DNA from 2 places in the Alteromonas sp. CNT1-28 genome. Region 2 is predicted to be linked to the other one. Evidence: predicted binding sites of a transcription regulator. Region 2 holds the regulator's gene; the other holds the start of a gene.
What was found. The regulator LexA, encoded in region 2, represses DNA repair genes until DNA is damaged. The targets are predictions, from matches to a motif close to TACTGTATNNNNATACAGTA.
Positions count from the first base shown of each region.

Region 1: a site for LexA is predicted at 4,476-4,495, ahead of uvrD (DNA helicase II). Genes of this name have one in related genera too.

Region 1 is NZ_JAKREZ010000005.1:90,345-106,939, forward strand. Features, by position in the region: gene rarD (EamA family transporter RarD) at 1-858, shown strand, start outside; gene MHN02_RS04605 (diguanylate cyclase) at 925-2,202, opposite strand; gene uvrD (DNA helicase II) at 2,245-4,416, opposite strand; gene cysE (serine O-acetyltransferase) at 4,880-5,686, shown strand; gene MHN02_RS04620 (diguanylate cyclase) at 5,785-7,293, opposite strand; gene MHN02_RS04625 (HAD-IA family hydrolase) at 7,462-8,202, opposite strand; gene xerC (tyrosine recombinase XerC) at 8,223-9,143, opposite strand; gene MHN02_RS04635 (DUF484 family protein) at 9,149-9,844, opposite strand; gene dapF (diaminopimelate epimerase) at 9,841-10,671, opposite strand; gene lysA (diaminopimelate decarboxylase) at 10,707-11,957, opposite strand; gene MHN02_RS04650 (lipoprotein) at 11,957-12,193, opposite strand; gene MHN02_RS04655 (MJ1255/VC2487 family glycosyltransferase) at 12,206-13,273, opposite strand; gene MHN02_RS04660 (phosphatase PAP2 family protein) at 13,275-13,793, opposite strand; gene rraA (ribonuclease E activity regulator RraA) at 14,146-14,631, shown strand; gene MHN02_RS04670 (extracellular solute-binding protein) at 14,720-15,961, shown strand; gene MHN02_RS04675 (S1/P1 nuclease) at 15,993-16,595, opposite strand, start outside.
Region 2 is NZ_JAKREZ010000001.1:42,549-59,143, forward strand. Features, by position in the region: gene ilvA (threonine ammonia-lyase, biosynthetic) at 1-16, shown strand, start outside; gene plsB (glycerol-3-phosphate 1-O-acyltransferase PlsB) at 262-2,715, opposite strand; gene MHN02_RS00200 (diguanylate cyclase) at 2,983-5,268, shown strand; gene MHN02_RS00205 (hypothetical protein) at 5,441-9,001, shown strand; gene lexA (transcriptional repressor LexA) at 9,114-9,740, shown strand; gene coxB (cytochrome c oxidase subunit II) at 10,323-11,486, shown strand; gene ctaD (cytochrome c oxidase subunit I) at 11,496-13,124, shown strand; gene MHN02_RS00225 (cytochrome c oxidase assembly protein) at 13,272-13,859, shown strand; gene MHN02_RS00230 (cytochrome c oxidase subunit 3) at 13,883-14,776, shown strand; gene MHN02_RS00235 (DUF2909 domain-containing protein) at 14,792-15,001, opposite strand; gene MHN02_RS00240 (SURF1 family protein) at 15,047-15,751, shown strand; gene MHN02_RS00245 (hypothetical protein) at 15,744-16,283, shown strand; gene MHN02_RS00250 (COX15/CtaA family protein) at 16,289-16,595, shown strand, end outside.

The DNA.
Region 1 (16,595 bases), on a different contig from region 2:
AGCATGTGGGGTGTTGCACCTGTTTATTTCAAACAGTTGATGGTATTGCCGGCTGCTGAAATCCTAATGCACAGGGTAATTTGGTCTGTGGTGCTTTTGGTTGGGCTTATAGCCGCGCTAAAGCAGTGGCCCAAAGTGGGCGCCGCCCTTCGCAATAAGCGCGTAATGCAGATTTTATTCGTTGCTGGCTTGTTACTCGGGGCGAATTGGCTCTTGTTTATTTGGGCAATTAATAACGACCATATTCTTGATGCAAGCCTTGGCTATTACATCAACCCTCTTATCAACGTGTTTTTAGGGCGACTTTTCTTAGGTGAAAGGTTGCGTAACTTACAGCGTGTAGCCGTTGGGCTTGCCGTTATTGGCGTGGCTATTCTTATTTTCTCTTACGGCCACGTGCCGTGGATTGCTCTGGTGCTTGCGGGAAGTTTTAGCGTATATGGCTTATTGCGCAAGCAAGTGGCAGTAGACTCGCTACCAGGCCTTTTCATTGAAACTTTAATGCTCTCGCCATTCGCTATTATTTACTGGGTGTTCTTTGGCTCTGAATACAGCAATTTATTTAATAACGATGCCACGCTAAATATCCTTATTTTGGCGGCTGGCATTGTAACTACCGCGCCACTACTTTGTTTTACCGCTGCAGCAAGGCGCATTATGTATTCAACGCTGGGCTTCTTTCAGTACATTGGCCCAACACTTATGTTCATACTGGCGGTTTACCTGTACGGCGAACCGCTTGAAGAGTCGCGCTTGGTAACCTTCGGCTTTGTGTGGTTTGCGCTTATCTTGTTTAGTGCCGACTCGCTAGTTAATTACCGCAGTCAACGTAAAGCGCGAAAGCTAGCGGTGGAGTAGGGGCTTTTGCGCACAAGTCTTTAATTAAACGTCGGACAGCTAAGCGGCGGTTGATTGAGTGAAAAGCTAAAGCAGTGAAGCTTGCTCTTGCTGAGGAACATCTGGTGGTTCGCACTTTACTTGGTTACGCCCACTATTTTTGGCGGCGTAAAGCTGCTTGTCGGCAAGGCTTAGTAGCTTATCTACGCGCTGAGTGTGGGCGCCACTTACTCCAATACTGCAGGTCACTTTAATGTCGCTTTTAGGCAGCTGAATAATTTCCGCTTCCACCACCTTTCTGAAGTCGTCTAAACGCTCACAGGCTTCTTTTAGTGGTGTTGACGGCATGTATATACAAAACTCTTCGCCACCAAAGCGGGAAATAATTTCGTCTGGAAAATAAAACTCAATAAGGGCCGCCATGGCTTTTAGCACAATGTCACCGGCGTCATGGCCATGGGTATCGTTTATCGATTTGAAAAAGTCTAGGTCAATAAGGGCGAGAGCGTGATCCTCAGACAGGTTTTGGTGTTGTACAGTAACCATGTAGAAGAAGTGGCGCCTGTTAGGCAAACCTGTTAAATAGTCGGTGTTGGCCACACGGCGAATTTCTTCAACGCTCTCAATATATTCTACGTTCTGCATCACGCGACACAAGAACTCTTCATGACAGTAGGGCACTCGCAAGAAGTCATTTGCACCACTTTTAATGAAGTGCGCAGACATTAACATGCCTTTGCCTCCAGCAACGCCCATAATTGCCAGCTGCTCTTTCGAGAAGGCTTTTCTTAAACTGGCGACAAAGTGTGTGCCTGTCATATCAGGCAACGTGTTGTCAGTGATAACAAGACGTACGTTTTTGTGTTCAGACAAGCATTGCATAGCGTCTGTGGCCGTTAGGCATTCAAACGCAATAAAATTGTGGCGCTGCAGTAATGAAACGGTCTTTGAACGCAACACCCGATTAGTGCTTACCACGACGACGCCAGTAGACTTGTTTTTTTCTAATCGGCTAATAAGACGATTGAGGTAGTCGTAGTTCTGCGAATTTTCTTTAGGAATGTAATCGACAACGTCACGTTCTAGGACTTTATCGCGAATAGCGCTATCTAAACTTTCTGTTGTAGCAATGGTGGGAATGAAAGACTCAACCGTAAAGTCGATGGCTTCGCCTTTTGGTGCATCGGGAAGCGAGTATGCGACAATAGCACACAGAAAGGTTTCCGGCATATTTTGCGAAAACCGTGCTTTGCCTTCTGTCAGCGACGTTGCGCCAACGGGGGTAAGACCAGCCCGGCGTACTAATTTCGCTATAAGTTCAAGGTTGCCTTCACCATTTTCGATGATCAGCACGTGTTGCTGCATACATTTCAACTTAGGTTTAGGCTACCTTGCCTATTAATAATGTTACGCTTTCTCCAGCTTTGCGTAAGCAAGTACCAGCCATTTGCTGCCAAATTCGTCGAAGTTTACTTGAACTCGACCGTGCTCACCACTCCCTTCGTAGTTAAGTACGATCCCTTCGCCAAATTTACGGTGTACAACTCGCTCACCTAAACTAAAGCCCGTTTCTTCAAAACTGGCGTGCGACGTCGCTTGGCTAAAGCGGTTGTGCACGGGCCGCGAAATAGTCGATTTCAGCCTAACCTCTTCAACGCAGTCTGCTGGCATTTCGCGAATAAATCGAGAAGCAGTATGATACTTATCTTGGCCATAGAGTCGACGACTTTCTGCATAAGTAATATACAACTTTTGCATTGCTCTGGTCATACCAACATAGCAAAGTCTGCGTTCCTCTTCCATTCGACCTGGCTCGTCGTTAGTCATTTGGCTAGGGAACATGCCTTCTTCTACACCTGCTAAGAATACCAGTGGAAATTCAAGGCCTTTAGCGGTGTGAATGGTCATCATTTGCACGGCATCCTGGTCTTTATCCGCCTGGGTTTCACCTGCTTCCAGCGACGCATGAGCTAGAAAGGCTGCCAGAGGCGACATTTCTTCGGCTTCTTCAGGCACGATAAAAGTTTTACATGCAGTAACCAATTCTTCTAAGTTTTCTAGACGTGCTTGGGCCTTTTCTCCGCGCTCTGCTTGGTACATGGCGTACAGACCAGACTGGCGAATAGCCTTATCGGCTTGTTGGTCAAGGGGCTCATCTAACGTGGATTGCTCTAGCTCAGTAATTAGCAACACGAAGCTTTGCATAGCGTTTAGCGCGCGGCCTTTAAAGCCACCTTCATTAATGAGCAACTGACACGCCTGCCACATTGAACAGTTGTGCATTCGCGCGGTGTCGCGCACTTGCGATAAGGTTTTCTCACCAATACCGCGACTTGGGGTGTTTACTACACGCTCGAAAGCTGCATCGTCGTGCGGGTGGCTCACCATACGCATATAGCCAAGGGCGTCTTTAATCTCTTGGCGTTCGAAGAAGCGCAGACCGCCGTATATGCGATACGCCAGCCCTTCGTGCAGCAAGGCTTCTTCCAGTACTCGAGACTGGGCGTTGTTTCGATAAAGAATAGCGGTATCAGTAAGGGCGTTGCCTTGATTAAGCCAATCTTTGATTTTCGAAACAATAAAGCGCGCTTCATCTAGCTCGTTGAAACCCGCATATACAGAAATCAGCTCGCCTTGCGCGTCTTCCGTCCAAAGCTCTTTCCCTAAACGGCCCGTATTGTTGTCGATAACCGTGTTCGCCGCTTTAAGAATGTTTCCTGTAGAGCGGTAATTCTGCTCAAGGCGAATAGTATTAGGCTCGTTGAAGTCTTTCAGGAAGTGCTGAATATTATCTACGTTTGCGCCGCGCCAGCCGTAAATAGACTGATCGTCGTCGCCAACAATCATAATGTTATTATTACCACCACTACACAGCATACGAAGCCATGCATATTGGATATTGTTGGTATCTTGGAATTCGTCTACCAACACTGCACGGAAACGACGTTGATAGTGGGCTAATACTTCTGGGTTTTTAGCCCATAATTCATGTGCGCGTAGCAACAGTTCAGCAAAATCTACCAAGCCTGAACGGTCGCAAGCGTCTTGATATGCCGCATAGACTTCGCGCATGGTCTTTTGAATATGATCGCCGTGGGTTTCAATGTGCTGAGGGCGCAAGCCTTCGTCTTTGTTGCCATTTATGTACCACTGAATTTGACGAGGCGCCCAATGCTTTTCGTCCAGGTTCATGGCCTTCAGAATGCGGCGAATAAGTCGATACTGATCATCCGAATCAATTATCTGAAAATTCTCAGGCAAGTTGGCTTCTGCATGATGCGCGCGTAACAGGCGGTGTGCAAGCCCGTGGAAGGTACCAATCCACATATTGTGCAGGCTGCGACCCATCAACGACTCTATTCGGCCGCGCATTTCTTTGGCTGCTTTATTGGTAAAGGTCACTGCCAAAATAGAAAAAGGGGCGATGTTTTCGACTTCCATTAACCACGCAATGCGATGCACTAATACGCGGGTTTTACCACTGCCCGCGCCAGCCAAAACTAGGGCGTTAGATAGTGGGGCTGCTACTGCTTCACGCTGTTTGTCGTTTAGCTCGTCTAGCAGTCGAGATACATCCATAGTGTGGTACCTGTTAGTTGATAGTGTTATACATTCAGCAGCGCACTATTATGCCACCTGCCTGTTAATTTATACAGTCCAGTTTTTCCCAGTGAAGATAAACTTCAACGGCATTATACGTTCTTGTGCAATCATGATTTTTAGTATTATTTAATGAAAGATACGAGCGCTCTGGACGTTCTATTAAATTAATGGAAGCACTCAGTTAGACGCAGCGAGAGAGCAGAGTGCTTTAACGATGTATACATGTACGATACGGTTATTAGCTATAACGAATTAATTCGATAAATTGATCGAATTATGCGCTTGGTCGGTATCACATCGGTATTGCATCACATCAAACTCAGGTAAACTTTTATGCGTTTCTTTTTGTCAGCATAGATATGCACAGCAAGGAACAAGTTTAGATTGCTTACCCAATTTTCTGATAGAACACAGCATTTTTATATAACGGGACATGCTCATGACCGCACTTACAACGCCCATCGATTTTTGGTCTACGCTAAAACAAGAAGCGCAAGTTGTTGCTGAAAAAGAGCCTTTGCTGTCTAGCTATGTGCATGCCAGTGTTCTTGCACATCACAACTTTGAATCGTCGCTTAGTTTTATTCTGTCGAACAAAATGGCAGACGACGTCATGCCTGCGCTCGCCATTCGTGAAGTTTTCGATGAAGCTTACTTACTTGAGCCTGGCATCAGCGAAGCGGCTATTGCTGACATTCTAGCGATTAAGGCGCGGGATGCGGCGGTCAACGATTACCTTACTCCCTTACTTCACTTTAAAGGTTTTCATGCTGTGCAAGTACACCGCATGGCGCATTATCTTTGGGTTCATGGGCGTCATCAGCTTGCTTTATTCTTACAAAGCCGCAACTCGGCAAGCTTTGGTGTAGATATCCACCCTGCTGCGCGTATTGGTAAAGGCGTCATGTTTGACCACGCAACTGGCATTGTAGTGGGCGAAACTGCAGTAGTTGAAGACAACGTATCTATTTTGCAGAGCGTTACATTAGGTGGTACCGGTAATGAGTCGGGCGACCGTCACCCTAAAATTCGCCAAGGCGTGTTAATTGGCGCTGGCGCCAAGATCCTTGGAAATATTGAAATAGGTGAAGGCTCAAAAGTGGGCGCTGGTAGCGTTGTACTTAATAGTGTTCCGGCTCACGTTACTGTGGTGGGTGTTCCAGCTAAAGTGGTTGGGAGACCGGTTTGTCAAAGCCCATGTGAATCCATGCGCCAAAACGTACTAGAAGATAACTCCCACGTATAAAATTGGGGTCAGAGTACATTTCTGCTTTCGTAATAATGGGGTCAGAGTACATTTTCGTCTTCAGGGGTTTTTGAGTGATTAAATGTACTCTGACCCCATTATTTGAGGGTTATTGTGTTGCCGCCTTTTTCCTTTGATGCGTAGAGTGCGCGGTCGGCGCGCTGAATAAGTGTCTCGAGTGTATCGCTTTGCTGCATGAGAGTGACGCCGAAGCTCGATGATAATGACACTTCTGAAATAACGATTGCGTTTATTCCTTCACGTACTTTTTCCACCAAATTAAGGGCGTTTTGCTCGCTGATATTAGGCAGAAGCAATACAAATTCGTCGCCGCCGAAACGGGCAAAAACATCCGCTTTACGCACAATATCCTTCGTCACCTGACTTAGTCGGCGCAATGCGTTGTCGCCGTCTACATGGCCTAATTCGTCGTTAATACGTTTAAACTTATCTAAATCAAACATAACGAAATAAAGCGAGCTTCCAGATTCACGGCTCTGAGCCATTTCTAGTGCGCTGCGCTGAGCCAAATACTCCCGCGTATAAGCTTGGGTTAAGGTATCCACAAAAACACGGTCTTTGAGCAGAGCATTGTCTGCTTGTAACTGAGGAATGGCTATACCAAACAACGCGTTGGCTGCAATAACGTTGAGTGCAAACTGATACACTTTGACGTAATCCATTAAGGCGAATATATGCACCAGCAAAACAATGCATAAGCTGCTTATTGCAAGGCTTATAACATTGCGCTTCGTACTTTCAGTACACGCTATCCACATGTGGGTAATGGCGAGAAAAAAGATAGCAAATGCACTATCACGGGACTGGGTAAGTTTTGCCAGTAACATGACGAATAGTATGAGGGCCAAATTGATTGCCACTTTCTTAAAGTAGCTGTGTAAATCGGATGAAGCGCAGTTAGAAAATGCCAAGAGGTCTATTTTAGAAGCCGCACTTATTTTTACTAACAAGCCAGCAAAAAGAGGTGCAAGCACAACAACACCAGCCATATCCCCTATCCAAAAGGGCAGCATCGCATCTTTAATATCCGCCGCTGACATCTGATTAGTGAGAACAAGTGAACCAATGACAAGTTGCGTGGCAACTAACGACGAAATACAGCCGATAATTAAGAACGAGACGATTAATTGGGGTGTGGTGACGTCGGGTTTTCTCAATAGATGGCCGAGAACACTGGCTCCTGCATAGTAAGGAAGCATATGTGCAACGCCGAATAACACGCCGCCCCACATCATTTCTACGTTACTTAACGGCAGCGAGTAGTTATGACCATTCCAGACGGTAATCGCAATGGCGGCCACCATAATAGGCACTACCGCGCGCCAACCTAAAACTAAGAAGCATGCAAGGGTGTAGCCTGCCGCAGGAAACCAAACACTGGCGTGTTCAGTGTATTCAACAATGCGTCCAATTTGCCATATGGCAATCCAAGACAAGATAATAAATACATCTTGATACAAGCCAGACAGTGGCTTAAACGGCCAAAAAGAACGACCTGTCTCGGCATGTTCATGAACATTCGAGGTTGGCTTATCTACCTTGGACGCTTGTTGCGACCTTGACTTCGAGATAGCAGGTTTTTCCATGAGGACACAAAAACTACGACTTCAGTTTTCAGTGTATAACGAGTGAGCGTTAAAATCTATACGCCCTAAGTGCGGCTCTCTAGACCTTTAAGAATGCGGCTTACTCAAAGGTTAACATCCCGCAAAAGAATGAGTAGTAAAGGTCTGTATTTTCGAGATAAATAGCGCCTAGACAAATTGAATAAGCTCTTCTAATGAATCAAGCTGAACGTGTGGAAGTACTGAAACGGGTTCTAATTTCAACTGCATTGGACGATTACATGCAAACCATGCCGACTGATAGCCTGCATTAATGGCACCGAACACGTCTTTAATAATATTATCGCCCACATGTAAAATGTGCGACGGCGTTACCTTTATCAGTGAGGCCGCTTCATCAAACATGTTTTGAGCAGGCTTCATAGGCCGTTCCACACTGGCGTGTAAGATCGCCGTGAAGTAACGGTCTAACCCTACTTTTTGCGCGTTTACATTGCCGTTAGTAATACCAACGAGCGGTAAGTGCTGGCTAAGTTTATCGAGGGTGTGGTGCACATTACTGACTAACGCAAAATCGCTTCTTGCGTCATAAAAACAATTAAAGCAGCCGTCTACAGCAGCACGTAATGCAGTGTCTTCTGTAGGGACTATTGATAACTGGTTTGCTGGCGTGCCAGATAGTGCAGCGCTTAATACAACGCGACGAAGCTGCCCCATATCAGAAGCCAACCGCGCGTCTTTGGCGATAGCCGCACGTTTAAGCTGTAGCCAATCAAGTGATGTTAGCTTAGCTGCCTGTTGGTGATGTTCAGCAATATGCGCTTGAAGGGCTTGCTCTGCGCGTCGAATAATAGGTTCATTATTGTAAAGGGTGTCATCGAGGTCGAAGGTCATAGCCTCGACACTATTGATAGGCCTGAAAAACTGCATTGGGAAACCTTCTAGTAGCGTTATTTCTTATGTGCGCGAGGGTGAGCCGCGTCATAAACCTTAGCGAGATGCTGAAAATCCAGATGGGTATAAACTTGTGTCGTTGACAAGTTAGCATGACCTAATAGCTCTTGCACCGCACGCAAATCTCCGCTGGATTCTAATACGTGGGTAGCAAAGGAATGGCGCAGTTTGTGAGGGCTTACTTTTTGTGACAGAGACTGTTCGCTTGCCATTTTATCGAGGCGATTAGCGACTTGTCGATTGGATATGCGGGTTTTGCGCTTACTCACAAAGACCGCACTTTCGTAAGGTGATGCGTAGGCAGGGCGTACCTTTAACCACGCGTTAAGCGCTTTTTGTGCGTGTCGGCCTAACGGAAGTATTCGCTGTTTACTTCCTTTACCCATGACCTTCACCGTACCGTCCTTTAGACAGTCGGCCAAATTAAGCCCAGTCAGTTCGCTCAAGCGCAGTCCACAGCCATAGAGTAGCTCAAACATAGCCACATCACGTAACTGCATACCCTCATCGTCGTCACTGCTTCGGGGGGAGGCATTAAGAAGCTGTTGCATTTCATCCACGCTTAGTTGCTTAGGCAATGGCTTCCCTTGCTTCGGAGCTTGAATACCTTCTACAGGGTTGCTGAATAGTTGCTGATGATCGATAAGATATTGGCAGAAGGTTCTAAGTGCCGATAGGCGCAATGCTATACTGCGCGGGCTGTGCCCTGACATCTTTGCATCAGCCATTACCCGCTTTATGTCGCTTGGCGTTAGTCCCGACCACTCGTAAAGCCCAAGTAACTTTGCAACTTCGGTAAGCTGGCGCTGGTAGTTTTTGATGGTGTGAAGAGATAGCCCACGTTCTACCTGTAGATGTAGCAGAAACTTATCTAGCCATTGCTGGCAAGGTTCGCTTATCAATGCGTCCGTAGACACTACACCTAATATCCCATCATTTCAGGCAAGATGATATTAAGCACTTGCTGAAGCTGTTGAAGTAACAAGGTGTCCATATCTGGGGTGAAGTGGCTGGCGTCACTGCTGCTTATGCCTAAAATACCGAGTTCACGGTTGTCACCAAGCAGCATTAGCGCTACAGACTCCGCAGGGCTTTCTCCGAAAAGAAGCTGGCGTTCGTGCTGAGATAATCGACCGAAGAAAAAGTTGGTATTTTTAAAACGTTTTTCAGTAAATAAACGTTGCTGTAGTTCGGGGATCGCGTGCGGACCTTTAAAGCTTTTAATGACCGCCGATGACAATTGTAAACGCTCTTGAAGCACATCTTCCAAAGTAAACTGAACTTCGGCAACACTTTCACAGCGCAGAAGCTGCACGTTTAAATCGGTGTAAACGCGATATATTTTTTCGTTTTGTTTAGCGATGCTCACCAGCTGATTGAGTTTAAAATTAAGCTGCCTAACTTTCTTTCGAAGCTGATCGCTTTGAATTTCTACTAGTGAAACACTGCCTTTCTGCTCGTGGGGAAGCTTAATTTTTTCAAGAAGGTCGGGGTGCTCGGCAAAGAACTCAGGGTTTTGTAACAAGAACGCGCGCACATCGGCACTCGACAATTCCGTTGTGTCGTTAAATGGCTCAATCAATTGCGTAGCGTTAGACTGCCCTGATAATTCGCTCATAGATTTATATGTCCGTCGTACACGTGCTCAGCAGGCCCTGTCATTTTTAACACGTTATCTGGGCCAGGCCAGCGTATACGTAAACTGCCTCCGGGTAAGTCTACCCGCACGTCTTTTCCTAATTTACCCTGAATCTGGCCAATTGCAACCGCTGCACAAGCGCCGCTACCACAGGCCAAGGTCTCACCTGAACCTCGTTCAAATACGCGAAGTTTAATATGTGACTCATTGATTATTTGCATAAAGCCAACGTTTACGCCTTCAGGGAAGCGTTCGTGCTTTTCAACAAGCGGACCAATCTCGGCCACATTAGCAGTATCAACGTCGTCGACTTCCATCACGCAATGTGGGTTACCCATCGATGCCGATCCAATGAATAGCGTGCTTTCGCCGACTCGCAATATGTAGGTGTTTTCTTGCTTATTGGCTTTAAGTGGAATATTCGCAGGTTCGAATTCAGGTTTACCCATGTTCACAGTAACCTGACCATCTTTCTCAAGATACAGCACCATTTTTCCAGCTTTGGTGCTTACGACAATTTTGTTGCGATTAATGAGACCTTTTTGCTTAACAAAACGTGCGAAGCAGCGTGCGCCATTGCCACACTGTTCTACTTCCGAACCATCCGCGTTGAAGATACGATAGTGGAAGTCTTGTTCAGGATCGTAAGGCGGTTCCACCATCAACAGCTGGTCGAAGCCAATGCCGAAGTTTCGGTTAGCCAGTTGCTGAATTTTTTCTTTAGAGAAAAAGACGTTCTGAGTAACGTTATCAATAACCATGAAATCGTTACCCAAACCGTGCATTTTAGAAAATTGAACCTGCATTAAACGCGCATCTATCTTGTTAGTTTGTCTCTAGTTTACGGAAGTTTGTACTCACCTTGCCAGAGATCTTTTTGTTTTTCTCTTTCGCGAACCACAATTGCTTTGTCACCGTCTACCATAATCTCGGCTGGACGACAGCGGCTGTTGTAGTTTGACGCCATAACAAAACCATAGGCACCGGCGCTGCGAACTGCAAGTAAGTCTGTTGGTTCAATGGCTAATTCACGATCTTTTCCTATAAAGTCACCAGTTTCACACACTGGGCCTACTACATCGTAAATACGTGGTGTTGCCGTAGTTTCTTCTTTTACAGGAATAATTTTTTGCCATGCTGAGTAAAGTGCAGGGCGTAACAAATCGTTCATTGCAGCGTCGACAATGGCGAAGCTTTTTTCTTCACCTTCTTTGATGAATTCAACTTCGGTAACTAAAATACCGGCGTTTGCTGCAATAGCGCGGCCTGGCTCAAGAATAAGCTTTAGATTCTCACGGCCTACCATTTTTTCAGCCATGGCTTGTGTATAGGCTTTAGGATGAGGTGGTTGCTCGTTGTTATAAGTAACGCCAAGACCACCGCCCACATCTAAATGTTCAATGATAATGTTACGTTCAGCTAATTCATCAATAAGCAAAAGTAGGCGCTCCAAGGCGTCTACGAATGGGCCGATTTCTGTGAGCTGTGAGCCGATATGGCAGTCCATACCAACAACATTTAAATGAGGTAGCGATGCGGCCAATTCATAGGTAGCAAGCGCTCGCTCACGGGCAATACCGAATTTATTTGCCTTCAAGCCTGTAGAAATATAAGGGTGAGTTTTGGCATCCACATCCGGGTTTATGCGCAGTGAAATAGGGGCTTTCGTGCCCATTTCGCCTGCAACCTGGTTAATTCGATGAAGCTCTGGCTCTGATTCTACATTGAAACACATGATGCCTTGTTCTAGCGCATAGCGAATTTCATCATGCTTTTTACCAACGCCTGAAAATACTACCTTACTTGCATCGCCACCGGCCTCGATTACGCGAGCGAGTTCACCTGCTGAAACGATATCAAAGCCTGAACCTAATTTGGCTAGAACGCTTAATACACCGATGTTCGAATTCGCTTTTACCGCGTAACACACAAGGTGAGGATGCTCACCAATGGCATCATTAAATGCGTGCCAGTGACGCTCTAACGTTGCACGTGAATAGATGTAAACCGGCGTTCCATGCTGGGCTGCAATATCAGAAACAGCCACTTGTTCAGCATGAAGCTGACCTTGGCTGTAGGCGAAATAATCCACTAGTTCAGCTCTCCAGAAGTAGTTACGGGTGAAGTGTTATTGGTGTCAGAGTCGGCGCCGGTTTCTGCATTTTCAGAAGACGCTGGTTCAGCAGACGTGTTTTGTGCAGGCGCCTCAGGAATGTAGAGCGCCCCTTTGTAACCACAGCCACATAATGCTGTGAGTGTTAGCAAGAAAACAACTGACTTTTTAAGCACGAAAAATCCCGCGAAGAATACGACAAATGCCGCTATCATCGCATTGCGGCGTTAAATTGCAAGAGCCAATAATCGTTCTTGTGTTTTATCGCCATATCGAACGTTTTTCCAAAGCGCATCGCACAGGCTTTGCGTATCAGAAAAGTCTTTGTTTTTAAGCCAATCGATAAGAATGTTGGGGTTGTCTGGAAAGGCAATTGCTTCGTTGTCAGGAGCTTCTAGCCACTCTTCAACAATGTCGGTATCAAGTTGAAACAGGGTGTGGCATAAATCCAATTTATTTAATGTAAGCACATTCGATAGTTGCTCAAACTGGCCGTGTAAAGGTTTTATAAGCAGCTTCTTGCCCAGTTGAAGTGCCTCACTCGATAGCTCAAACCCCCCATTGGCGATTACGCCACTGGCGTGCTGTAGGGCTTTTTGAAAGTGCTTCTTAGATGTAGGGTGCCAATGAATATGTCCCACTTCTTTCGCTTCATCGATGTTCGGGTGAAAGCATTCGAAAACCTGATCGCTTAGCGGTTCCAACATTTGTTGAACATCTTCAATATCTTCAAAAGGTAAGTAAACCAGAACGTGACCATTTCCCGAAGACACAATCGGCTTTTCTGCAACGAATGGCGGAATAATCGGTTGATTGAAGTGATACCAGTGCACACCTAGTTGAATCTCTGTTGGCGCAAACACTTTCATTAGCAAGGAATCGAAAATCGTGTTGCCACTTTTAGGGACGTCGTAGGCAAATGCAGCCTGATGGCTAATCGAAATAGAAGGTAGACCTTGCTGTTTAGCTGCCCACGCCGTAACGGGCTCAAAGTCATTGACCAGCAAATCGTAGTTGCTGGTATCAAAGGCTTTCACGTCTTTAATAAACTGGCTTACATTTGCATCTTTAACGGTCGCCCATTTATCAACCCGGCCTCCTTTGGTGATAAAGCTCAGGCCAGTAAAGGTTCGGTATTCTCCGAATATTTCCATGTCGAAATACTTCTCAGGGGGACGACCAGTAAACACAAAGTCAACGTTAATGTCATCGCGCTGTGCCAGAGCTGCAGCCATTATTCGCGCACGGGCGATGTGTCCGTTACCGGTGCCTTGCACACCATACAATAATCTCATGCTACCCCAGAATAGAAATGCTCAACGTTGCTATTGTAACGCCTAGAAGCGTCCCTGCGATCACGTCTGACGGGTAATGAACACCCAGTAACACACGTGAAAGACCAATTAACGCGGCCCAGCTGTAAGCCAATACAGCAAACGACGGATAATAATGAGCCACTATGCTCGCCATCAATGTGGCTGCTGCCGTGTGACCTGAAGGAAGAGAGAATTTATCAGAAGGCGTGACATGTGCTGTTAAATTCATTAGAAAATCGCAAGGGCGAGGGCGCTTGAACATTTTCTTAAGCAGCACATAAATGGGTAATTCCAGCGCATAAGCCATCAGCGCTGTGTAGAGGAAAACCTCACCGTGTTCAGGCTCAAATGCCCAAAGCAGCGCACCGATAACAAGGTACAGGTAACCATCGCCGGTTTTCGACAGCCAAATAATACTTCTGCAGTCTCTTTTTTGCGTCAGTTTGTACAGGCGATAAAACAAGTCAGTATCGTATTTGGTCAAGGATTTAATCAACATCGCCTTGTCCCCTATCGGTTAATTACTGCACAGGCTAAAGTTCATCTGTGACCAGTGGGTGACGAAAAAAAGAAACTTTTTTGACAGCGAGCTTCGCTTTTACTTTTTCTTTTGTCCTGGCGAACAGATATTAGGAATGGCTATAAAAGACAAAAAGCTAAGCAAAATATGTGCTCATTTTGGGAAGGGGAGAGCAAGTATTGATGAGTTTTAAAAAAAGTAGAAAATTCGACGAAAGGCGTGAAATCAAACGTTTGCATTGCCACATTTAATGCTATGCTAGTTTTAGAAGCGTAAGCAGCGCTTTGTTTTCACTTAATTTTAGTCTTCTCAATTTTAGTAAGGCAGAACGATGGAATACAACACATCTGAATTATGCGATTTGTTTGCTGATAGCGTAGACGTGGTAGATCCAATTTTCGCGAGCTTTGGTGGCCGGTATTCTTTCGGTGGTGAAATTACCACAATTAAATGCTTTGAAGACAGAGGCCTTATCGACCGAGTACTTGCTCAGCCCGGCGCTGGAAAAGTACTGCTTATTGACGGCGGTGGTTCTAGCCGTCGTGCACTGTTCGATGCATCCTCTGCTCAAGTTGCAATCGACAACGATTGGGAAGGGGTTGTGATATACGGCAGCGTGCGAGAAGTTGATAGCCTTGCCGAATTAGATATCGGTGTTTTGGCGGTAGCCGCCATTCCAGTAAATGCTGAGTGTGAAAGTATTGGTGAGGTAGACGTGCCCGTTAACTTTGGTGGCGTTACGTTTTTACCAGAAGATCATTTGTATGCTGATAGCACGGGCGTTATTCTCTCTCCTGAACCTCTCGATCTGGACTGAGTGCTATAAATAGCGCGTAATTTTAGGGGCGCACCTGGCGTTTATTAACCGATAAGTTCTGCAAACTCAGTTTAAGCAGGGGCTTTTGGTGCGAGCAATTTACGGGTTATATCCTTTTTGTCTTACCGTTTTTTTGGCTATGTTGGCGTTGCCCTCAAAGGCAGAGACGCTTACTGTCGGATGGCTGAATGATAACGTTAACGAACGTTACTTAATCTCTGACATTGAGCAAGAATTTGCCAAAATAGCGCCTGATATTACGCTCAATGCGGTGGGCGTACATACCGATAAGTATAAGCAGCAAGTTCTCAAATGGCTTAAAACGGGTGAAGGGCCAGACGTACTTTATTGGTATGGCGACGAGCGGCTGCTCGACCTTGTTCGCAGTGGATGGGTGAGCGACATAAGTGACGTTTGGCAAGCACAGCGACTAACAGATGCGTTTAGAGTGTCGGTGTCCTCTCAAGTTAGCCTTAATGGCCGCTTCTACGCTATTCCGGTATCCCATTATCCGTGGTCATTTTTTTATAATGCCGAGCTTTTTGATTCTCTGGGACTTGCTGCACCAAATACGTGGGACGAATTTCTTCACCTCTGTCAGGCTTTAAAAGAGAAAGGTATTACGCCCATAGCCATTGGGTATGATGCGCCGTGGGTATTAACAAGCTGGTTTGAATTCATTAGTTTACGGCTTTATGGAGAGTCCTTTCACCACGAACTGTTATCAGGCAGTGTCTCATATAAAGATGAGCGAGTCGTGCAGGTTTTTCTTCTGTGGAAAGTACTCATTGATAAGGGTTATTTCATGGATACGGGAGAGAACATGGACTGGTATGATCCCATGCCTTATCTATACCGAGGCTTGGCAGGCGTTACGTTAATTGGACATTTTCTAAGCTCTCGTATTCCTGAAAGTGCAGAGTCAAAAATTAGGATATTTTCTTTCCCAGAGCTCAGTCCCGGTCAAGAAACCATTGAGCTAGCTCCTTTGGATGTGTTTTTTGTTCGGGCTAGTTCTTCGAAGCAAAAAGCGGCGCGACAATTTTTGTCGTTCATGGCGACACACAAGGCCCAGTCGCGATTTAATCTTCACGCAGGGGGATTTTCTCCTTTGGCGGGAAGTGAGCATTTTCCGAATTACTTTAATGATATGGGCGCTAAGCAGTTAAATACGGCAGAAAGCACAAGTCCATATTTCGATAGGGTCGTGCCTCACGAATTCGCAGAACCTGCCATGACACTGTTGAGAGACTTTATGAAATCAGCAGATGTAGGTAGTACGACAGAGGCTCTTGAAGCGCTAAGGTTGGAAGTGTATCAGCTCGATTAACTATGAGATGCTAATCGAGCTCAACTTTTGACTAGTGCTCTGCTTCGTCAAACACGTTGTTCAAATACATGGCAATGCGAATTCCCGCCATCTGCAAACGCTTTTTAGCAGTAGGCAGGTGGTTGTATAAGTAGTCATAGCTCATATTGTTTGCGTCATCAGGATAAATGGTATCGCGAATAGCGGTGCTTTCTTCAATCCACACCATAGGGTCGGTGGTGGCCCAACTGCGAATATCCTTAGCCGTAATAGCTTTTGTTAACCAAGACGTCCACTCCGAATAAGACAGGTCGCGCTGATCTAGCATTTGCGAGTCCCACACGCGATGTAAGTTAGAGTCTTGCCAGAAGAAGCGCACTTTTACATCGTTACCGCCACGATCAGTTCCGTTTCCGGCATGAAGCGGCTGATGAAGGTCGCCAATAATATGTACAATGAACTGAAGGGCCAGACGCTTTTCTTCAACGGTGGCGGAGTCGTTCTTTAACGTTTCAGTAAACTGCTTTAACGCGGTAACCGCATCACCTTGCTTTGGTGCGCCAACTTCTTCGTAGGTCTTTCCTTCAGGTACAGATACATAGTGCCAAGGGCTAGCGGTTTTCTGCCAAAATTCGCTGGGGTCAGAACGCATTTC
Region 2 (16,595 bases):
ACCAGCGAAGGTCTAAATAGCGAAACAGGCGAAACGAGCCTATCTCCCGTTTTCGCTTTGTATTGCTTCGCGTTAAGCGCAGGTTTACCGGGGAGCGATACGAAGCGGCACTATCTAGCGTCTATCTATCAATGAAGTATGGGGATTTTCAATGCCTGCCAAGATAGATTGACGCGCAATAAAAAGCCCATGCAGTAGCATGGGCTTTCTCTTTTTACCTAAGCTCCGTAGTGCTGGCAAATTCAGCCAGCTAGCGTCGCCTTAATTCGAAGCGTTTAGTGTAACGTTCTCCAAATGCTGCATCATTTCTGGCCAAATCAGGGCCATAACGTCAGCGCGTAAGGCTTCACACTCTTCTGAGTACTTCAAGCTGCCATCTTTTTCAGAGTCCAGCCAGTGGTTTTCTTTCAATGCACTAATAAAGCTAGACAACACGTTCTTATCGTAAAACTCTGGTGAGCTTAGCCCGTAGAGAGCAGATAAGCGTTCAGCCACTTGCTTACTTTCGCGCTCAAGCGCACTTCGGCTAATCACTTTTTCTTTATCAAGAATGGTCAATACCACCGCGTAACGCTGAAGCGTTTCCTGCATGCATCGGCTTAACAGCCATGCTGAGTGGAATTGTTTGCAGTGTGCATCTGGCGGCAACAGTTCATCGCTCTCCTGACGCAACAATCCTTTGTTTAGTAGTGCTGTTATAAGCGCATCAGTATGCGCAAGCGCTTCATCTTGGGTAAGGTGCAAGAACAGCTCTTTTTGCAGCAACGGATAAAGCGCCGCAATAAGCTGAAAAATACTGTTCTTCGTGGTGCCTTTCTTCGCGAAGATAGACGCCATAATAAGACCTGGGATCGCGAATAAATGCAAAATGTTGTTGCGATAATAAGTAAGGTATACCGCTGATTTTGGTTGAGGACTGATCAAACGCCCATAATCGTCTTCTTTTACGTCAAAGCGGCCTAATTTCAGCGTATCGCGCAGTAGCTCTTCCGCTGATGAATCTGGAATGGTGGCATCATCGCTGAACGGTACCGCTTTAAACAAGTCCATGAAATCGCCCATTGCTTGTTTTAACTCAGCTTCACTCATGGTCTGTCGTTTAGAAGACAGTAAGCATAACGACGCTAACGCCATACCATTTAATGCCGCTGCGCGATTAATTCGCGTCATGACATTATTGGCCAGTTCGTTAACCGCAGGTGTCAGCCACGCTGGTTTTTTCTCTGGCTCGGCATCGCGACAATCTCGCCAGTTAGGCACATGATTTTCAAGAAACTGGTTAAGCGCAATGGGTTCGCCAAAATTCACGTATCCGTGACCATAATTCTTGAGTTTACGAATAGCCGAGAACACCTGAAGGTTAGATTCCTTTTTCTTCTTAGAGCCTTTGAGTTCGTTCAAATAGCTCTTCACTTCCATCACGTTTTCATAGCCGATATAAACAGGCACGATACTAACTGGACGGTTAACGCCTTTGAGCATGGCTTGAATGGTCATGGCTAGCATGCCCGTTTTCGGTGGGATCAAACGGCCGGTTCGGCTGCGGCCACCTTCGGGATAGTATTTTACCGAATAGCCTTTGTTAAACAGCAGCTCTAGATATTCTCTGAAAACAGCTGTGTAGAGCTTGTTGCCTGCAAAACTGCGGCGTAAGAAAAAAGCACCGCCACGACGGAACATTTTTCCAACCGGCCAAAAGTTCAGATTGATACCTGCAGCGATATGTGGCGTAACCATACCCTCGTGATAAATCACGTAAGTCAATAATAGGTAATCCATGTGACTACGGTGGCACGGTACGTAGATGATTTCATGACCATTAGCCGCCAATTCACGAATGCGATCGGCATGACCTACACTAATACCGTTATAAATTTTGTTCCATATACGGGTAAGTAGCCTGTCGCCAAAACGAATTAGCCCTTCGCGGTAGTCTGCCGCGATTTCTGTGATGTAGGTTTGGGCAGTCTCTTTCGCTTTTTCATGAGACACCTTCTTGCTTCGTGATTCCTCAGCAATAGCGCGACGCACTGCATCAGAGCCCAACACACTATTATTGAGTTCTTGGCGCTCTAACAGCGTAGGGCCAGTCATGCTTTGGCGCTTTCTTTGAAAGTGAGTGCTTGCTACGCGCACAAGCTTATGTGCAATACTTTGGTCACTACCATGTTGATTGGACATCGCGCGTGCAGAAACGGCTTTAGAGTAGTTAATAAAGTTGTCGCGGCCCAAAAACAGCACAATGAACAACTTACGAAGCCAACTTGGCGCCGCTTTATCAGCAATGAGATCGCTTAAGCCTGGCTTACCACGACCCGGGGCACGGCCCCACGTCACATAGACAGGAACAACTTGTAAATCTAGGTTTTCATGGTCTCTATGCAAATGAAAGAGGTCAGTAAAAACGTCTTCAATTCCCGTATCTTTAGCCGACGAACGGAAAAGAGGCTGGGTTTTGCGTAAAAATAAGGTCGACGAATACTCTCGCCCCGCTAATGTGAGGGTTTCTGTAGGACTAGGTAAACCTAGCGCTTTAGTCGACATTCTCAGTGCAAGTTGGTCTGTCACTGAGTTGGTGGGAAGTAGATAAACGATAGGTTTACTTTTATCTATTCCTAATTCGGTTTCAACGTTAACTGGAATGCTGTGGGCTTTAACCAGTAACTTAACAGGATAATGAAATACCGACAGAAGGGCTTTTCGCATCCACGACATGAATTATGTAATCCTATGAAATAAAAACGGGTGAAGTGTAACACAAACGCGTCACAATCTCGCGACAAGCCAATTTCATCGCTTCTCATGCTGTAATGACTATCCATAACATGGGAAGTTCAAAAGCGCCCTTCTCCTTTTCTTGTGAGTTACAGCCATTTCTATAATGGGTTCGAATACAGAGAACGTAACATTAGCTGTATTTAATTGCGGTACAGCCGGACTGTTACTACTTTTATAAGGGCAAATGAATATGAGCAAGCAGTAGTGGATGATCAAAGCCGGTTAAAGACAATTGATGACTTTATGCTCAATAGCGAAGTACCGTTGGATCTTGATGATTTAATGATGGTGCTCGCAGAGGCATACAAGGTGCCGATCGCACTCATTGGCGTCGTCGGAGAGTTTGAAGAAACCTTTAAAGCACACTACGGAACCACTCTTTCTAAAGTCACTCGTGAACATGCGTTCTGTAGTCATGTTGTTGAAGAGCGCAAGCAGGTGGTTGTTAGCAACGCGCAAGAAGATCCACGGTTTATGCATAATCCTCTCGTCACCGGAGAACCTCACATTTGTTTCTACGCAGGAACGCCGATCGAGATAAATGATCAGGTAATCGGTGCCGTATGTTTAATTGATACCGTGCCAAGAGAAATAGACGCAAAACACTTAGAAGTTTTAGAGAGAATAGGTGCTTTGGTTAGTCAGCATATTTCGCTTTCAAGAGAACACGAAGCGCTTAAACGCGAGCATGGGCTTATTGAGAAGTCTCCTATTGTGTTGGCAACGTGGCGCTATGATACGTCGTTGAGGCTGGTGTATATCTCGAAAAATAGTGAGCGTGTATTGGGAGTTTCCCCCCAAGATTTGCTCACTGGAACGGTGGCATTGAGTGAGGTGCTGTCTGAGGAGGCGGAGGGTGATTTTACCTTTGCTATGCAGGCCCACATGGAAGGTGTGGAAACGCACACCTGCCGTCTTCAGATAAAGACGCCAACGCGTACTATTTGGGTGAGCATGATATCAACGGCAAATTTTCGCGAAGACGGCATGTTGTACTCGGTTCAAGCATTTTTGTTTGACACTAGTGACCAAAAGTATGTGGAAGATAAGCTCAACAAAACCAATCAGCGGATGCGTTTATTACTCGAGGCTTCAGAGTTAGGAACATGGGACTGGAACTTGGCCGCCGATGTTAATCAAGTCAACAAGCGCTGGTGCGACATTGTTGGTCTTGAGTATGAATACTACGACAGTGGCTCCCGCTTTTTTAGACAGCTCATTCATCCCGCGGACTACGTCAAAGTTGAAAAGCAGCTCAACATGCATCTAATTGGTAAGAGCAAAGTCTTTAACACCACATTTCGCATGAAACACACTGATGGCTCTTGGGTTTGGGTTGAAAGTTATGGGAAAACCGTTGAGACAGATGCCCAAGGTAAGCCGGTTCGTATAGCAGGTATTCACAGAGATATAACGCAACGAATGGAAAGCGAACTGCATGAGAGAAAGAAAACCCAGCTCCTTCAATTTATCAATAAAACCCGGGCATCATATCTGCAAAACAATGACTTGACGATGGCGTGTCAGTCCGTACTGGCTGAACTCATAGATATCTCAGATAGCCAGTTTGCCTTTGTCGGCCAAATGAAAGGAGACGGTAGCTCATCTAGACTTTTCATTCATGCGATTTCTGAAATTGTTTGGGATAACAGTAGCTTTTCTCAATATGCAGAATACAAAAAACGAAACCTCTACTTTAGTAACTTCGATAACCTTTTTGGAACCTCAATTTTAACGGGAGAAGTTACCATTAGTAATGCGCCAAACAGTCACCCTAATTCCAAAGGTGTTCCGCACGGTCATCCGCGCATTAGCCGATTTTTAGGCCTACCTATAAAAGTGAAAGATAAAGTAGTGGGAATGGTCGGTTTAGCGAATAAGTTTGATACCTACACTGACGAAGATGCTGAGTTTCTACAGCCCTTTTTAGATGCATTGGCTGGCTTGTTCTACGCAGTAGAGCTTGAGGAAGCCCGAGCCGTTGCTGAAGAGAAGCTTAGGCATTTGGCGATGACCGATTCTTTAACGGGCCTTTATAACCGACGCGCGTTCCTTGACGAGTGCATTTCATTTTCAGAACAACATTGTCGTGGATGTGTTGCTATCGTCGATATTGATCACTTCAAAAAAGTAAACGATACCTACGGTCACGATGCTGGAGATCAGGCGCTTATTGCTGTTGCGAGAAAAATAGCTAAACATAATCAAGCGCCAAATGTCGTGGCTCGATTAGGAGGAGAAGAGTTTGCAATAGTCATGATAGGTGACAAGAAAGCAGAGATCCATAGGCAGCTAGAAGCACTGCGCATTGCTGTTGAAGAAGGAAGGGTGACCTACAAGACAGACACGATGAATTTATCGATCAGCATCGGCGCAACATTTATCAAAGACACCTTTGAGGCGGATTTCAGCGCCCTCTTATCGCTTGCTGACAAGGCGCTGTACAGAGCCAAGGAGCAGGGCAGAAACCAAGTCGTATGGGATGAATAATAATAGTACGTGGCTTCGCCTACATTAAATATAAGCGTATACGCTCAAGGCGCTGTTGCTAGATTGATAAAGTTAAGTTATAAAAAACGAATATTTTATTAAACTTAATAATCAGGCTTGTTTTGAGCTTTTAACTAAAAAGCCGACATGCCTTTTAAATCAGGGACGATGTATGAAAACTTCGCGCTTGGGTTTTTCTGGCCTTTTTTCTCTTTTAGCTCTAACTGCGTGTGGTGGTGGAGGTGGCTCTGATTCTTCTCCACCTACAAACCCACCACCTCCACCTGAGCCGACAGCACTAGAAATTTTATCAAATCCTTTAGATTACTCAGAGTCACGACTAAACTCGGCGGCAACCACCTATGCTGATGCGAACTACAGTGGAGAAACGAAAGTCTCTACTGTGGATATCAGCGCAGTACAAGAGGTTTACATCACGCTCTTTGGTGACAATACAAGTGGCTCACCCTATGTAGATCAATATGATATCTACACCTTCCTAGATGAGAACGGCAACGTTGAAGGTACGACCGAGTGCTATGAATCAGGATCAGTAACATACTCAGGTAAGCTTGATGAAGACACGGGTAAAGGAACGATTACTGTAGACTATGATCAGTGCATTCAATATTACGACTCCACTCGGTATGACGGACAATTTTCGCTAGTTATTACTGACGCAGGTGAAAACAGCTCCGAAGTAACGTCTTATTTCACTACTTTGTCTATGCTAGACGGTGGCGTGCGCACAACATTAAAAGGCTACTTAAGTGTTGATTTTCGCTACCGCCCACAAACAGGTACGTTTTATGAAGAGACGAGGCAGTATCTTACTGTCACGCACAATGGTGAAACTTACAAGGTCAGTGGCACATCAGCAGAAGGGGTGACAAACAACACCTTCGTGTCTGAACTTAATGGTTCAATCTACATTGCGTCTAAAGGCAAATTGGACTTTGCATATTCTTCTGATCAGGGCGACCTTCCCTATTCGTCATCTGGCTCGCTGGTCGTAAAAGGAGATAAAACGGCTGGAATTGACGTTATTGATGGCGCAGTTCGCTATGGCGAAGATAACAACGGCGATGATATTTACGATGTAGGTGTATACTTTAATAATCTAACAGCGTTTGCCAGCGGAAATCATACTGGCCTTGCGCTTTCAGATATCGATGCGATATCCGTACCTCCTGTAGTGAATCAGCCTTATTACTATGCCTATGAGACTGTCTATACCACAGATGAAGTCACCGTTGAGCCTGGCTACTATCATGATTCAGATACTCCCGACTCAGAGCTGGTGATTTCGTTTCGCTGGTATGTAAATGGTGTAGTCCTTGACGATGTTAATGGTACCACGCTGCCACCTTACAGCGCAGTCTTCGGTGATGAAGTTAAAGTTACCATGGTGGTGTCAGACGGTATTAACGTTGTTGAATCCCAGCCTACTTTCGTTGAGATCGGCAATTCTCCTATGACGCTCACTGCATCGAACATGCCTGAAGTAGTAACTGCGGGCGGATACGTAGAGTTTACCGTATCGATGAGTGACCCAGACAGAGTTGACGATGACGTCGCGGGAGAGCTTATTTCAGCGCCTCCCGGTGCTTCGTTAAATGCGGAAGGTCTGATGACCTGGAATGTACCTGCGAATCAACTTTTCAACGCTCAAACTTATATGTTTAGTTTCGCTAGCTTAGACGGAACTGAATCCCAACAAACGCTCGAAATCACTTCTTATGCGGACAAGGCCCCGGCTTATGCTCGTACTACTGTGATGACACCAATTTATAATCACGGCTTTGCTATTGCTTCGACCAATGGTGTAAGTGAACTTATCACGGTAAATGCTCGCAACGTGGGCGCATTTTCGCTAGAAGGCAATACGCTTAAAAATACCTATGTGTATCCGTATAAACTGCCAACTAAAGGCGAAATTAGAAGCGTGCATACCCAAGATGTTGATGGTGACAATAATGATGAAATCTACCTTCTTACTCAACAGGGATTGTCTGTAATAAAAGACCGCGAAAGTAACGCAGAAGCGGTGTTTATTATTGAAGATAGTATTATTTCTGGCTTATTTTACGACATCAATGGTGACGGAGTTGATGAAGTTGCTTATTTATATGGGAGCGAATATTACAATGCGACTTCTATTGCCATTGTAGATGTTCGCACAGGTGAGCAGTTGCAACAGTACGATATTGACGGCGTCAATAACCTTGCTTTTGGTAACGTAGATGATGACGCATCGATAGAAATGGTAACGAACAATGGTTATGTATTTGATATCGAAAGCGGTGCCAACCAATGGCTATACGGTAGCGGGTTCAGCGACGCATTTGTTGTGCTGGGTGATATGAATAACGATGGTGTAGATGAAATCATCGGTGCCGATAGTTGGAATGATATCTCAATCTACTCAGCAGTATCGAAAAGCAGTTTGGCAACGGCGGAACATGGTGACATTTGTGATATCGCCTATAGTAAAGAAAGCCCAGCTACAGAAGGAATAGTGGTTGTCTCCGAGTGTCAGTGGGGACAAGTTAGAGGTTTTGCATTAGAAGCGGGACAAATCTCTGAGCAGTGGGCTCTTAACCACAACACTTACAGTGGCATGTCACTTCTCATTGACGATTTAGACAATGACAATGTGGACGACATTATTTGGACTGGTGAGAATCAAATTTTAGTAGCGCAACAAGATGCCAACGGTGAATATGCCTTGTCAGATATAAAAGGTGCGCCGCGCGCGAGTAGATATCATGCCGCGGGTTGGGCACCTTATGGCGATAATGATGAAAGAGCCGTCTTTGTTAGCGATACAAGTAGTTACGAATCATCTATTCAGATTTTATCGGTAGATAAAGAGGATAACTTTGCGATAAGTGCTGAGGTTGGCGAAGATGTCTATAACTATAGCAAACCGGTCGTTACAGACTACAACAATGACGGTGTGGGTGAGTTACTAATAGGGGCACTGGATTATAGTTCGTCGTTTAATGTCGTGAGACTTACAGATAACGCTATTCAGTGGACACTGAACAATAATCAGAATAGTGAAATTTCGTTTATTGAAGCCATTGACGTAAATAACGATAGTTACGCCGATGCAGTTATTATTGAGAACAATCGACTTAAAGCGTTTGATATCGAGAATCAGGTGCTTATCGACTCAATCATTAACGATTTTTCAATTAATGCGCTTGCTGCCTCTGAAAAAGACGGTGTGCATTATTTTGCTGTTGGGGGCTATAGTTCGCTCAAGCTCTATAAAATGCAGGATGGTGAATTTGTTGGATTGAATGAATTGGAAACCAATTGTGACCAATTGCTCACGGTAAATTTTGATAGTGATAGCGAACTTGAATTTGCGTGTTTAAATAGAAACTACAACACCATCAATGTTTATGACGTGGCGAGCGATGCATTAGAACTCAAAGACGCTATAGCACCGTCATTCTACCCTCAATATATAGCGGCTGTTCCAACGACGTCGTCTAATCAGTCGATTCTCGCTATCTACCAGCCTAACGAGAATGACTATTCGTACAATTATTATGACAGCATCGCATATCGCGTGGTTGAGGTTGATAATAAAGGCAATGTGGTGTGGCAAAGCCCTGGACTTGGGCTCGATAATGTTGAAGGCATGCGCACACGTCAAAATAGTGATGGGGAGCTGGAGTTACAAATTAGTAACCCGAACATGGCTCTTCTCGTAAAATAAGAGGAAAGCACTTGTCGTAGGCTATTGCAGATCGCAAAAGACGCGGCAAGTGCTTGTTATTTAGTTTTAGGTGTATATACTTACAGGAACTGTATGAACAGACAGGTCTTTTATGCGCCCACTCACAGCTCGACAAACCGAAGTTTTAGAACTTATTAAAACAACCATGTTAGAAACGGGAATGCCGCCTACTCGTGCGGAAATAGCCCGTCAGCTTGGCTTTCGTTCTGCTAATGCAGCAGAGGAACATTTGAAAGCATTGGCGCGTAAAGGCGTGATTGAAATTTTGCCTGGTACGTCTCGTGGCATTAAGCTCAATATCCCTCTTGATAACGACGCACAAGAAGAAGAAGGCCTACCGTTAATTGGGCGTGTTGCAGCCGGTGAGCCGATCTTGGCGCAAGAGCATGTTGAATCGCACTACAAAGTCGATCCTGCACTGTTTCAACCCCATGCCGACTTTTTGCTACGCGTTAACGGTATGAGCATGAAAGACATTGGTATTTTAGACGGTGATCTTCTCGCTGTTCATCGCACCACTGATGTACACAACGGTCAGGTGGTTGTGGCGCGTGTAGATGAAGACGTCACCGTAAAGCGTCTAGAGAAACGCGGGCGTGAAGTATTGCTTCATGCTGAGAATGATGAGTTTGCACCAATAAAAGTTGATTTGGCGACTGAACATTTTGCGATAGAAGGCATTGCGGTGGGTGTGATCAGAAACGCTGACTGGATGTAGTATTTTAGCTTGTTTGTATAAAAGCGGCGCGTTAGCCGCTTTTTTTATGTCTTTTGTTCCTGTTTTTTTCTTCAATCTGCCAACTTAGGTTTTATCCTGCCCAGCAAACCTGTTGGTTTTCTGCGCGCTTATTTTTATCATTACTCACGTTATTCTTTCTATGAATGCTTCAAGTATTTTCCATTTTTTATTTTGAATTTTGTTTGAAATCGACATTGAGTAATCGATTACTTATTGATTTCTTAACTAGTTAGTCGAGCATTTACTTTAACCCCGTGTTCAAAATGCCTGTTTGATTCCAAGGGCATCCCACAGCAATGGCTTTCTCTTTTTGCACGTGAAATCCCCCGCGACCATTTTAGTAAATGATTAAAAATTAACCACTTCGTTAAATTTTTAATAGAAAAGACTAGACGGCACGACATTATTGCGCAATTCTTATACAGAGATTAACAAAATAATAACAATGACTCTAAATTTGTTTTACAAGTTGAGGTTATGGGTCAATCGTTCGCAAACCATTTGGTAGGGCATCGCGCAAATTAATCAGCGTCTTTGACCACGCCATTACGGAGGTGCTGAGTGAAACAACTAACGACCGTTTTCGCAAAATGGTGTTCTAGTATACCAATTTTGCTTTTTTCCCCTTTGCTTTTTGCGCAAGAAGCAAGCGAAGAAGCCTCTTCGCTTAATTTGAGACGCGGTGCTACCGACATCAGTGGGCAGGTATACGACCTCCATATGTTGATGTTCTTCATTTGTGTAGGTATCGCGGTTGTAGTTTTTGGCGTGATGTTCGCCTCAATGTATCTACATAGAAAGTCCCGTGGTGCCAAGCCAGCTAATTTTCACGAAAACGTGAAGGTCGAAATTGCTTGGACCGTTATTCCTTTCCTTATTCTTATTTTCATGGCGGTACCCGCAGCGAATACTCTAATTGCTATGGAAGACACGTCTGAGCCTGACATGACGGTGTTAGTAACAGGCTCTCAATGGAAATGGCACTACAAGTACATGGATAGCGATGTAGAGTTTTATTCTTTACTCGCCACTCAGCGCGAGCAAATAGAAAACAAATTTCAGAAAACAGATAACTACCTGCTGGAAGTCGACCGTCCCTTGGTTATTCCTACTGGGAAAAAAGTACGCTTTCTTATTACTTCTGACGACGTTATCCACTCTTGGTGGGTTCCTGACTTTGCCGTGAAAAAAGATGCCAACCCCGGCTTTATTAACGAGTCTTGGGCCAAGGTGAATGAGCCGGGTATTTATCGCGGACAGTGCGCAGAGCTTTGTGGTAAAGACCATGGCTATATGCCGGTTGTGGTAATTGCTAAAGAACCCGCCGAGTTTGAAAAGTGGATGGGCGAACAAGAAGAGATTGTTCGTAAAGCAAAAGAAGAAGAGCAGCGTCTACTTTCTATGAATATGTCTATGGATGAACTGATGAAAGAGGGCGAGCGAGTATACAACGCAACGTGCGCTGCTTGCCATATGCCAAATGGTGAAGGTTTACCTGGCGTGTTCCCGGCATTAAAAGGCAGCAAGATGGCACTAGAAGATCAGCAAGGTCACATTGACATCGTGCTGCATGGAAAGTCAGGAACAGCCATGCAAGCGTTTGGAAAAATGCTAAGTCTTAAGGAAATTGCCGCCGTAGTCACTTACGAGCGAAATGCCTGGGGCAATAAAACTGGCGATATGGTTCAAGCCAAAGATGTCAACGCAGTGGCAAACGGAAACTAGGAGCAGACAATGAGCAAAGCAACTGAAGTTATTTCGCCAGATACCTCTGCGCCTCATGACGGTCACCTACATGATGACCATGAACACCACGATCATATTCCTAAAGGGATAACGCGTTGGTTGTTTACCACTAACCACAAAGACATAGGCACACTTTACCTGTGGTTTGCCTTTATTATGTTTTTAGTTGGTGGTGCGATGGCCATGGTGATCCGCGCTGAACTATTCCAACCCGGTCTACAAATTGTAGAGCCAAACTTCTTTAACCAAATGACTACGGTACACGGGCTTATCATGGTATTTGGTGCAGTAATGCCAGCCTTTACTGGGCTCGCAAACTGGCTTATTCCCATGATGATCGGCGCCCCTGACATGGCGTTACCGCGCATGAATAACTGGAGCTTCTGGATTTTACCAGGCGCCTTTCTCATTCTATTGAGCTCGCTCTTTATGGAAGGCGGCGGCCCTGCTTTTGGATGGACTTTCTACGCGCCCCTTTCAACGACTTACAGTGGCGATTCGACAGCGTTGTTTGTGTTCTCTGTTCACATCATGGGTATTTCATCCATTATGGGTGCGATTAACGTGATTGTGACCATCTTTAACATGCGTGCGCCAGGCATGACCTGGATGAAAATGCCGCTGTTTGTATGGACGTGGCTTATCACGGCATTCTTGCTGATTGCGGTAATGCCAGTGCTCGCCGGTGCGGTTACCATGGTGTTAACTGATAAGTTCTTTGGCACGAGCTTTTTTGATGCTGCTGGTGGCGGCGACCCGGTTATGTTCCAGCATATTTTCTGGTTCTTCGGGCACCCTGAAGTGTACATTATGATCTTGCCCGCTTTCGGCATTATCTCGCAAATTGTTCCTACCTTCTCTCGAAAGCAGCTGTTTGGATACGCGTCTATGGTGTACGCCACGGCGTCGATTGCGCTGCTCTCTTTTGTTGTATGGGCTCACCATATGTTCACCACGGGCATGCCGGTGTACATGGAAATGTTTTTCATGTTTGCCACCATGCTTATCTCGGTGCCTACTGGCGTGAAAGTGTTTAACTGGGTAGCGACCATGTGGCGCGGCTCACTGAGCTTCGAAATGCCAATGATGTTCGCTATTGCCTTTATTGTGCTGTTCACCATTGGTGGGTTGTCAGGGCTAATGTTGGCGATCACGCCCGTGGACTTCCAATATCACGACACTTACTTCGTTGTAGCCCATTTCCACTATGTACTGGTAACTGGCGCGGTCTTTTCCATCATGGCTGCGGTGTATTACTGGTTGCCTAAATGGACGGGAAAAATGTATGACACAACCTTAGCTAAATGGCATTTCTGGTGCTCATTGGTATCGGTCAATGTGTTGTTCTTCCCTATGCACTTTGTGGGTTTGGCTGGTATGCCACGCCGTATTCCTGACTATGCATTGCAGTTCGCTGATTTTAATAAATGGATAAGCCTGGGTGGTTTTGCATTCGGTTTATCTCAGCTCATCTTTCTTGCCCTGCTTATCAAGGCATGCAAAAAGCAAGGTGAGCCGGTATCAGCGCAAGTTTGGGACGGCGCAGAAGGATTGGAATGGGAAATTCCATCACCCGCTCCTTATCACACGTTTGAAACGCCACCTGTCGTTAAGTAACGGTAGGTGGAGTTGTGAATAGGTCATTCCTTTCAACCGGCAAAAGCCGATGGGAATGACATTCACACATTGCAGGTGGTGAGGGAGATAAACGACTAAGCAAGCGTTTACCAACCTTCATCTATGGATTTACCCGGAGGTCACGTGATGTCACAGCAAAGCGCAAACAACAAGATGGTTATTAAACTTGTTGCTATTGTCATTGGCATGTTTGGCTTCGGCTTTGCCCTTGTTCCCTTGTACGACGTATTTTGCGACGTTACGGGAATTAACGGAAAAACCGAAGGCACGGCTGCGGTTTATCAATCGGTTGAGATTGATGAGTCGCGAGAAGTGACCGTCGAGTTTATTACTCGCACAAATACCGGTATGCCGTGGGAGTTTCGTGCTGAAACCAAGCGCGTGAAAGTGCACCCTGGCGAACTTAATACGGTGTCGTTTTATGTGAGAAACCCTGCATCAAGCAATATCGTAGCTCAGGCCATTCCCTCGGTATCCCCCGGAACGGCAGCACTGTACCTGAACAAGACTGAATGCTTCTGCTTCAATCAGCAGCCATTAGATGCGGGTAGTGAAGCCTATATGCCCATGCAGTTTTATGTAGACCCTCAGCTACCTGAAGAAATTACGTTTTTTACCTTGCAGTACACACTCTATGACGTCACAGCGCGAGCCAGTGACCTAACGACAACACCGAATCCCTTTATGGCTTCAACACCATCAAATGGCGAATAGGCCGAAGGGGTAAGGAGAAGAAAATGCAACCCGAAGTACAGAATCACGAATACCAAAAATATTATGTACCCGCACAAAGTCCATGGCCCATCGTAGGGGCCGTTGCTCTATTTCTTATCGCCGTAGGTGCGGGCAATTATGTGGTGCAAGCAACCAAAGGTGAAACAGGCTATGGCGGTCATATCCTTTTAGCGGGGATAGCAGTATTGCTCGTTATGCTTGTAGGTTGGTTTAAAAATCAAATAGACGAATCTATGGCAGGGCTTTACAGCGATCAGCTGGGGCGTTCATATCGACAAGGTATGAGCTGGTTTATCTTTTCAGAGGTGATGTTTTTCGCTGCGTTTTTCGGCGCCCTCTACTACGCGAGATTTATTTCCGTTCCGTGGCTGGGCGGCGCATCGAACAACGCTATGACCAATGAGGTCTTATGGCCGACCTTTGAGGCCATGTGGCCGCTGGTGTCAACGCCAGGCGGCACTACCACACAGGAAATGAGTGCTGCGGGTTTGCCCACAATCAACACGGTTATCTTGCTTATATCATCTATTACACTGCACTTCGCTCATGTGGGACTAGAGCAAAACAAACGCAAACAGCTAACCCTAATGCTGGGTATCACTATCTTACTTGGATGTGGGTTCTTGTTCCTACAGGTAGAAGAGTACATACATGCGTATCGCGACTTGGGGCTTACGCTTCAGTCAGGCATTTACGGCAACACCTTCTTTATGCTCACAGGGTTTCACGGCATGCATGTGACCCTTGGCACCATCATTCTAATTGTATTGTTTTTTAGGGTCTTGAAAGGCCATTTCACGCCTGAAAACCACTTCGCGTTTCAGGCGGGGAGCTGGTACTGGCACTTTGTAGATGTAGTGTGGGTCATGCTCTACATCTTTGTTTACGTACTTTAAAAGGGAGCCCCAAACTCAGTAAGGCCTTGGGTTTGGGGTAATTAAACCGGTACCAATAGCGATAAGAATAATAATAACAATGACGGCAGAAGTGAGCACGCGTCGACCAATGTACTTACTCATAGGCCCTTTTGATGTGTCATTTTTCATCATGATTCGCATCGCCATGAACAAATTCACAATCATGTACAGCACCAACGCAACAAGGACTATTTTTATCAACATATTCACCTCTGTTTTTATTCTAATTTTGCATGGTGCGAAATAATCATGTTTTCTCGCACTCGCCACGTTATTCCTTGGTTACTCACGGGCTTTAGTGTGGCGATTATGTGCGGTTTAGGGTACTGGCAACTTGATCGCATGGTCCAAAAGCAACAACGCTTAGCTAGCATAGCGCAAAAGCAAAGTAATGGAACCTTGAGTTTAGAAGAGGCGTTGTCTCATGATGATCCTCGGGATATTACCGTATCGTTCAGCGGCGCAATAGACGCTAACCATGTGTTGCTATTAGATAATCAGATTCACAATCAGCGGGTGGGTTTCGATGTCATCGTACCGGTAAATACCAATGTCGGGTGGCTCTTGGTTAACTTTGGCTGGGTGCCTGCGCCAGACTTAACGCGCACGCTACCGGATATAAGTTTTACAAGCCAAACGCGCGAATTAATCGGCGTGCTTAGCGTGCCGGGTAACAACCCCTTAGTGAAAGAAACCAACATGGCTTTGTCGCAAAGCCCCGCGCTGATACAGCATATAGAATTCCCTGCACTAAGCAACGCCTTAGAGCGCAAACTTTTACCCTTTATTCTTCACCTTACCACGCCTGACCCTGCGTTTATTCGTGAACATCAGGCCGTCGTAATGTCTCCTGAAAAGCACCTTGGCTATGCAGTTCAATGGTTTGGTTTAGCCATTGCCGCTGCAGCCATTGGCGGCTTTGCAATTAGTAAGAAAGGACGTAGTTATGAGTAATGCTGCTTCGAAAAAAACATTAATTATTATGGTAGCCGTGTTTGTTTTACCTGTTGTTCTGGCAAAGCTCGCACTTGATAACGATTGGTTTACTAAAGGCGCGACAAATAAAGGTCAGCTGCTCGCGCCGACCATCGACATGAGTGCGCTTTTAGAAAACGCGGAACCTAAATGGCGTTTGTTGTATGTGATGCCAAATAAATGTGACGCAGTGTGCGAGAACGCACTTTTTAGCATTAACCAAGTGTGGCTTGCGCTAGGTAAAGAATCGGACCGTGCCCAAGCAGTGGTCGTTACTACCGCTTCAAGCGACCAAACTGCGATAGCCGCGCTAGAAGACTACCCTTTTGTCGAAACCTTACCCGTTACTACACCAACGGCGCTTGCCTCTAGCAGTGTTTATATTGTTGATACGCAAAATAACGCCATGCTCTTTTACGACATTAAAGACGATAGAAAAGACGCCGTGATGGAAAGCCGCAACATGCTGGCAGATATGAGAAAGCTTCTTAAATTATCGCGTATAGGATAATGGCCATGAAAAAATTAACCCTATTCAGTATTTTTCTGGCGGCAGTCGTTATTATTCTCGGTGCGTATACGCGTTTGACCGACGCTGGGCTAGGATGTCCCGACTGGCCTGGATGCTACGGTAACCTAACCGTGCCTTTGAGTGAGGAAAAAGTGGCACAAGCTAACGCCGCTTTTCCCGAACGTCCAGTTGAGGCGTTTAAGGCGTGGAATGAAATGATTCACCGCTATTTTGCAGGAACGCTGGGGCTGTGTGTTCTGGCTATTGCCATTATTGCTATTCGGCAGCGCGACAAAGGCACGCCCGTTAAAT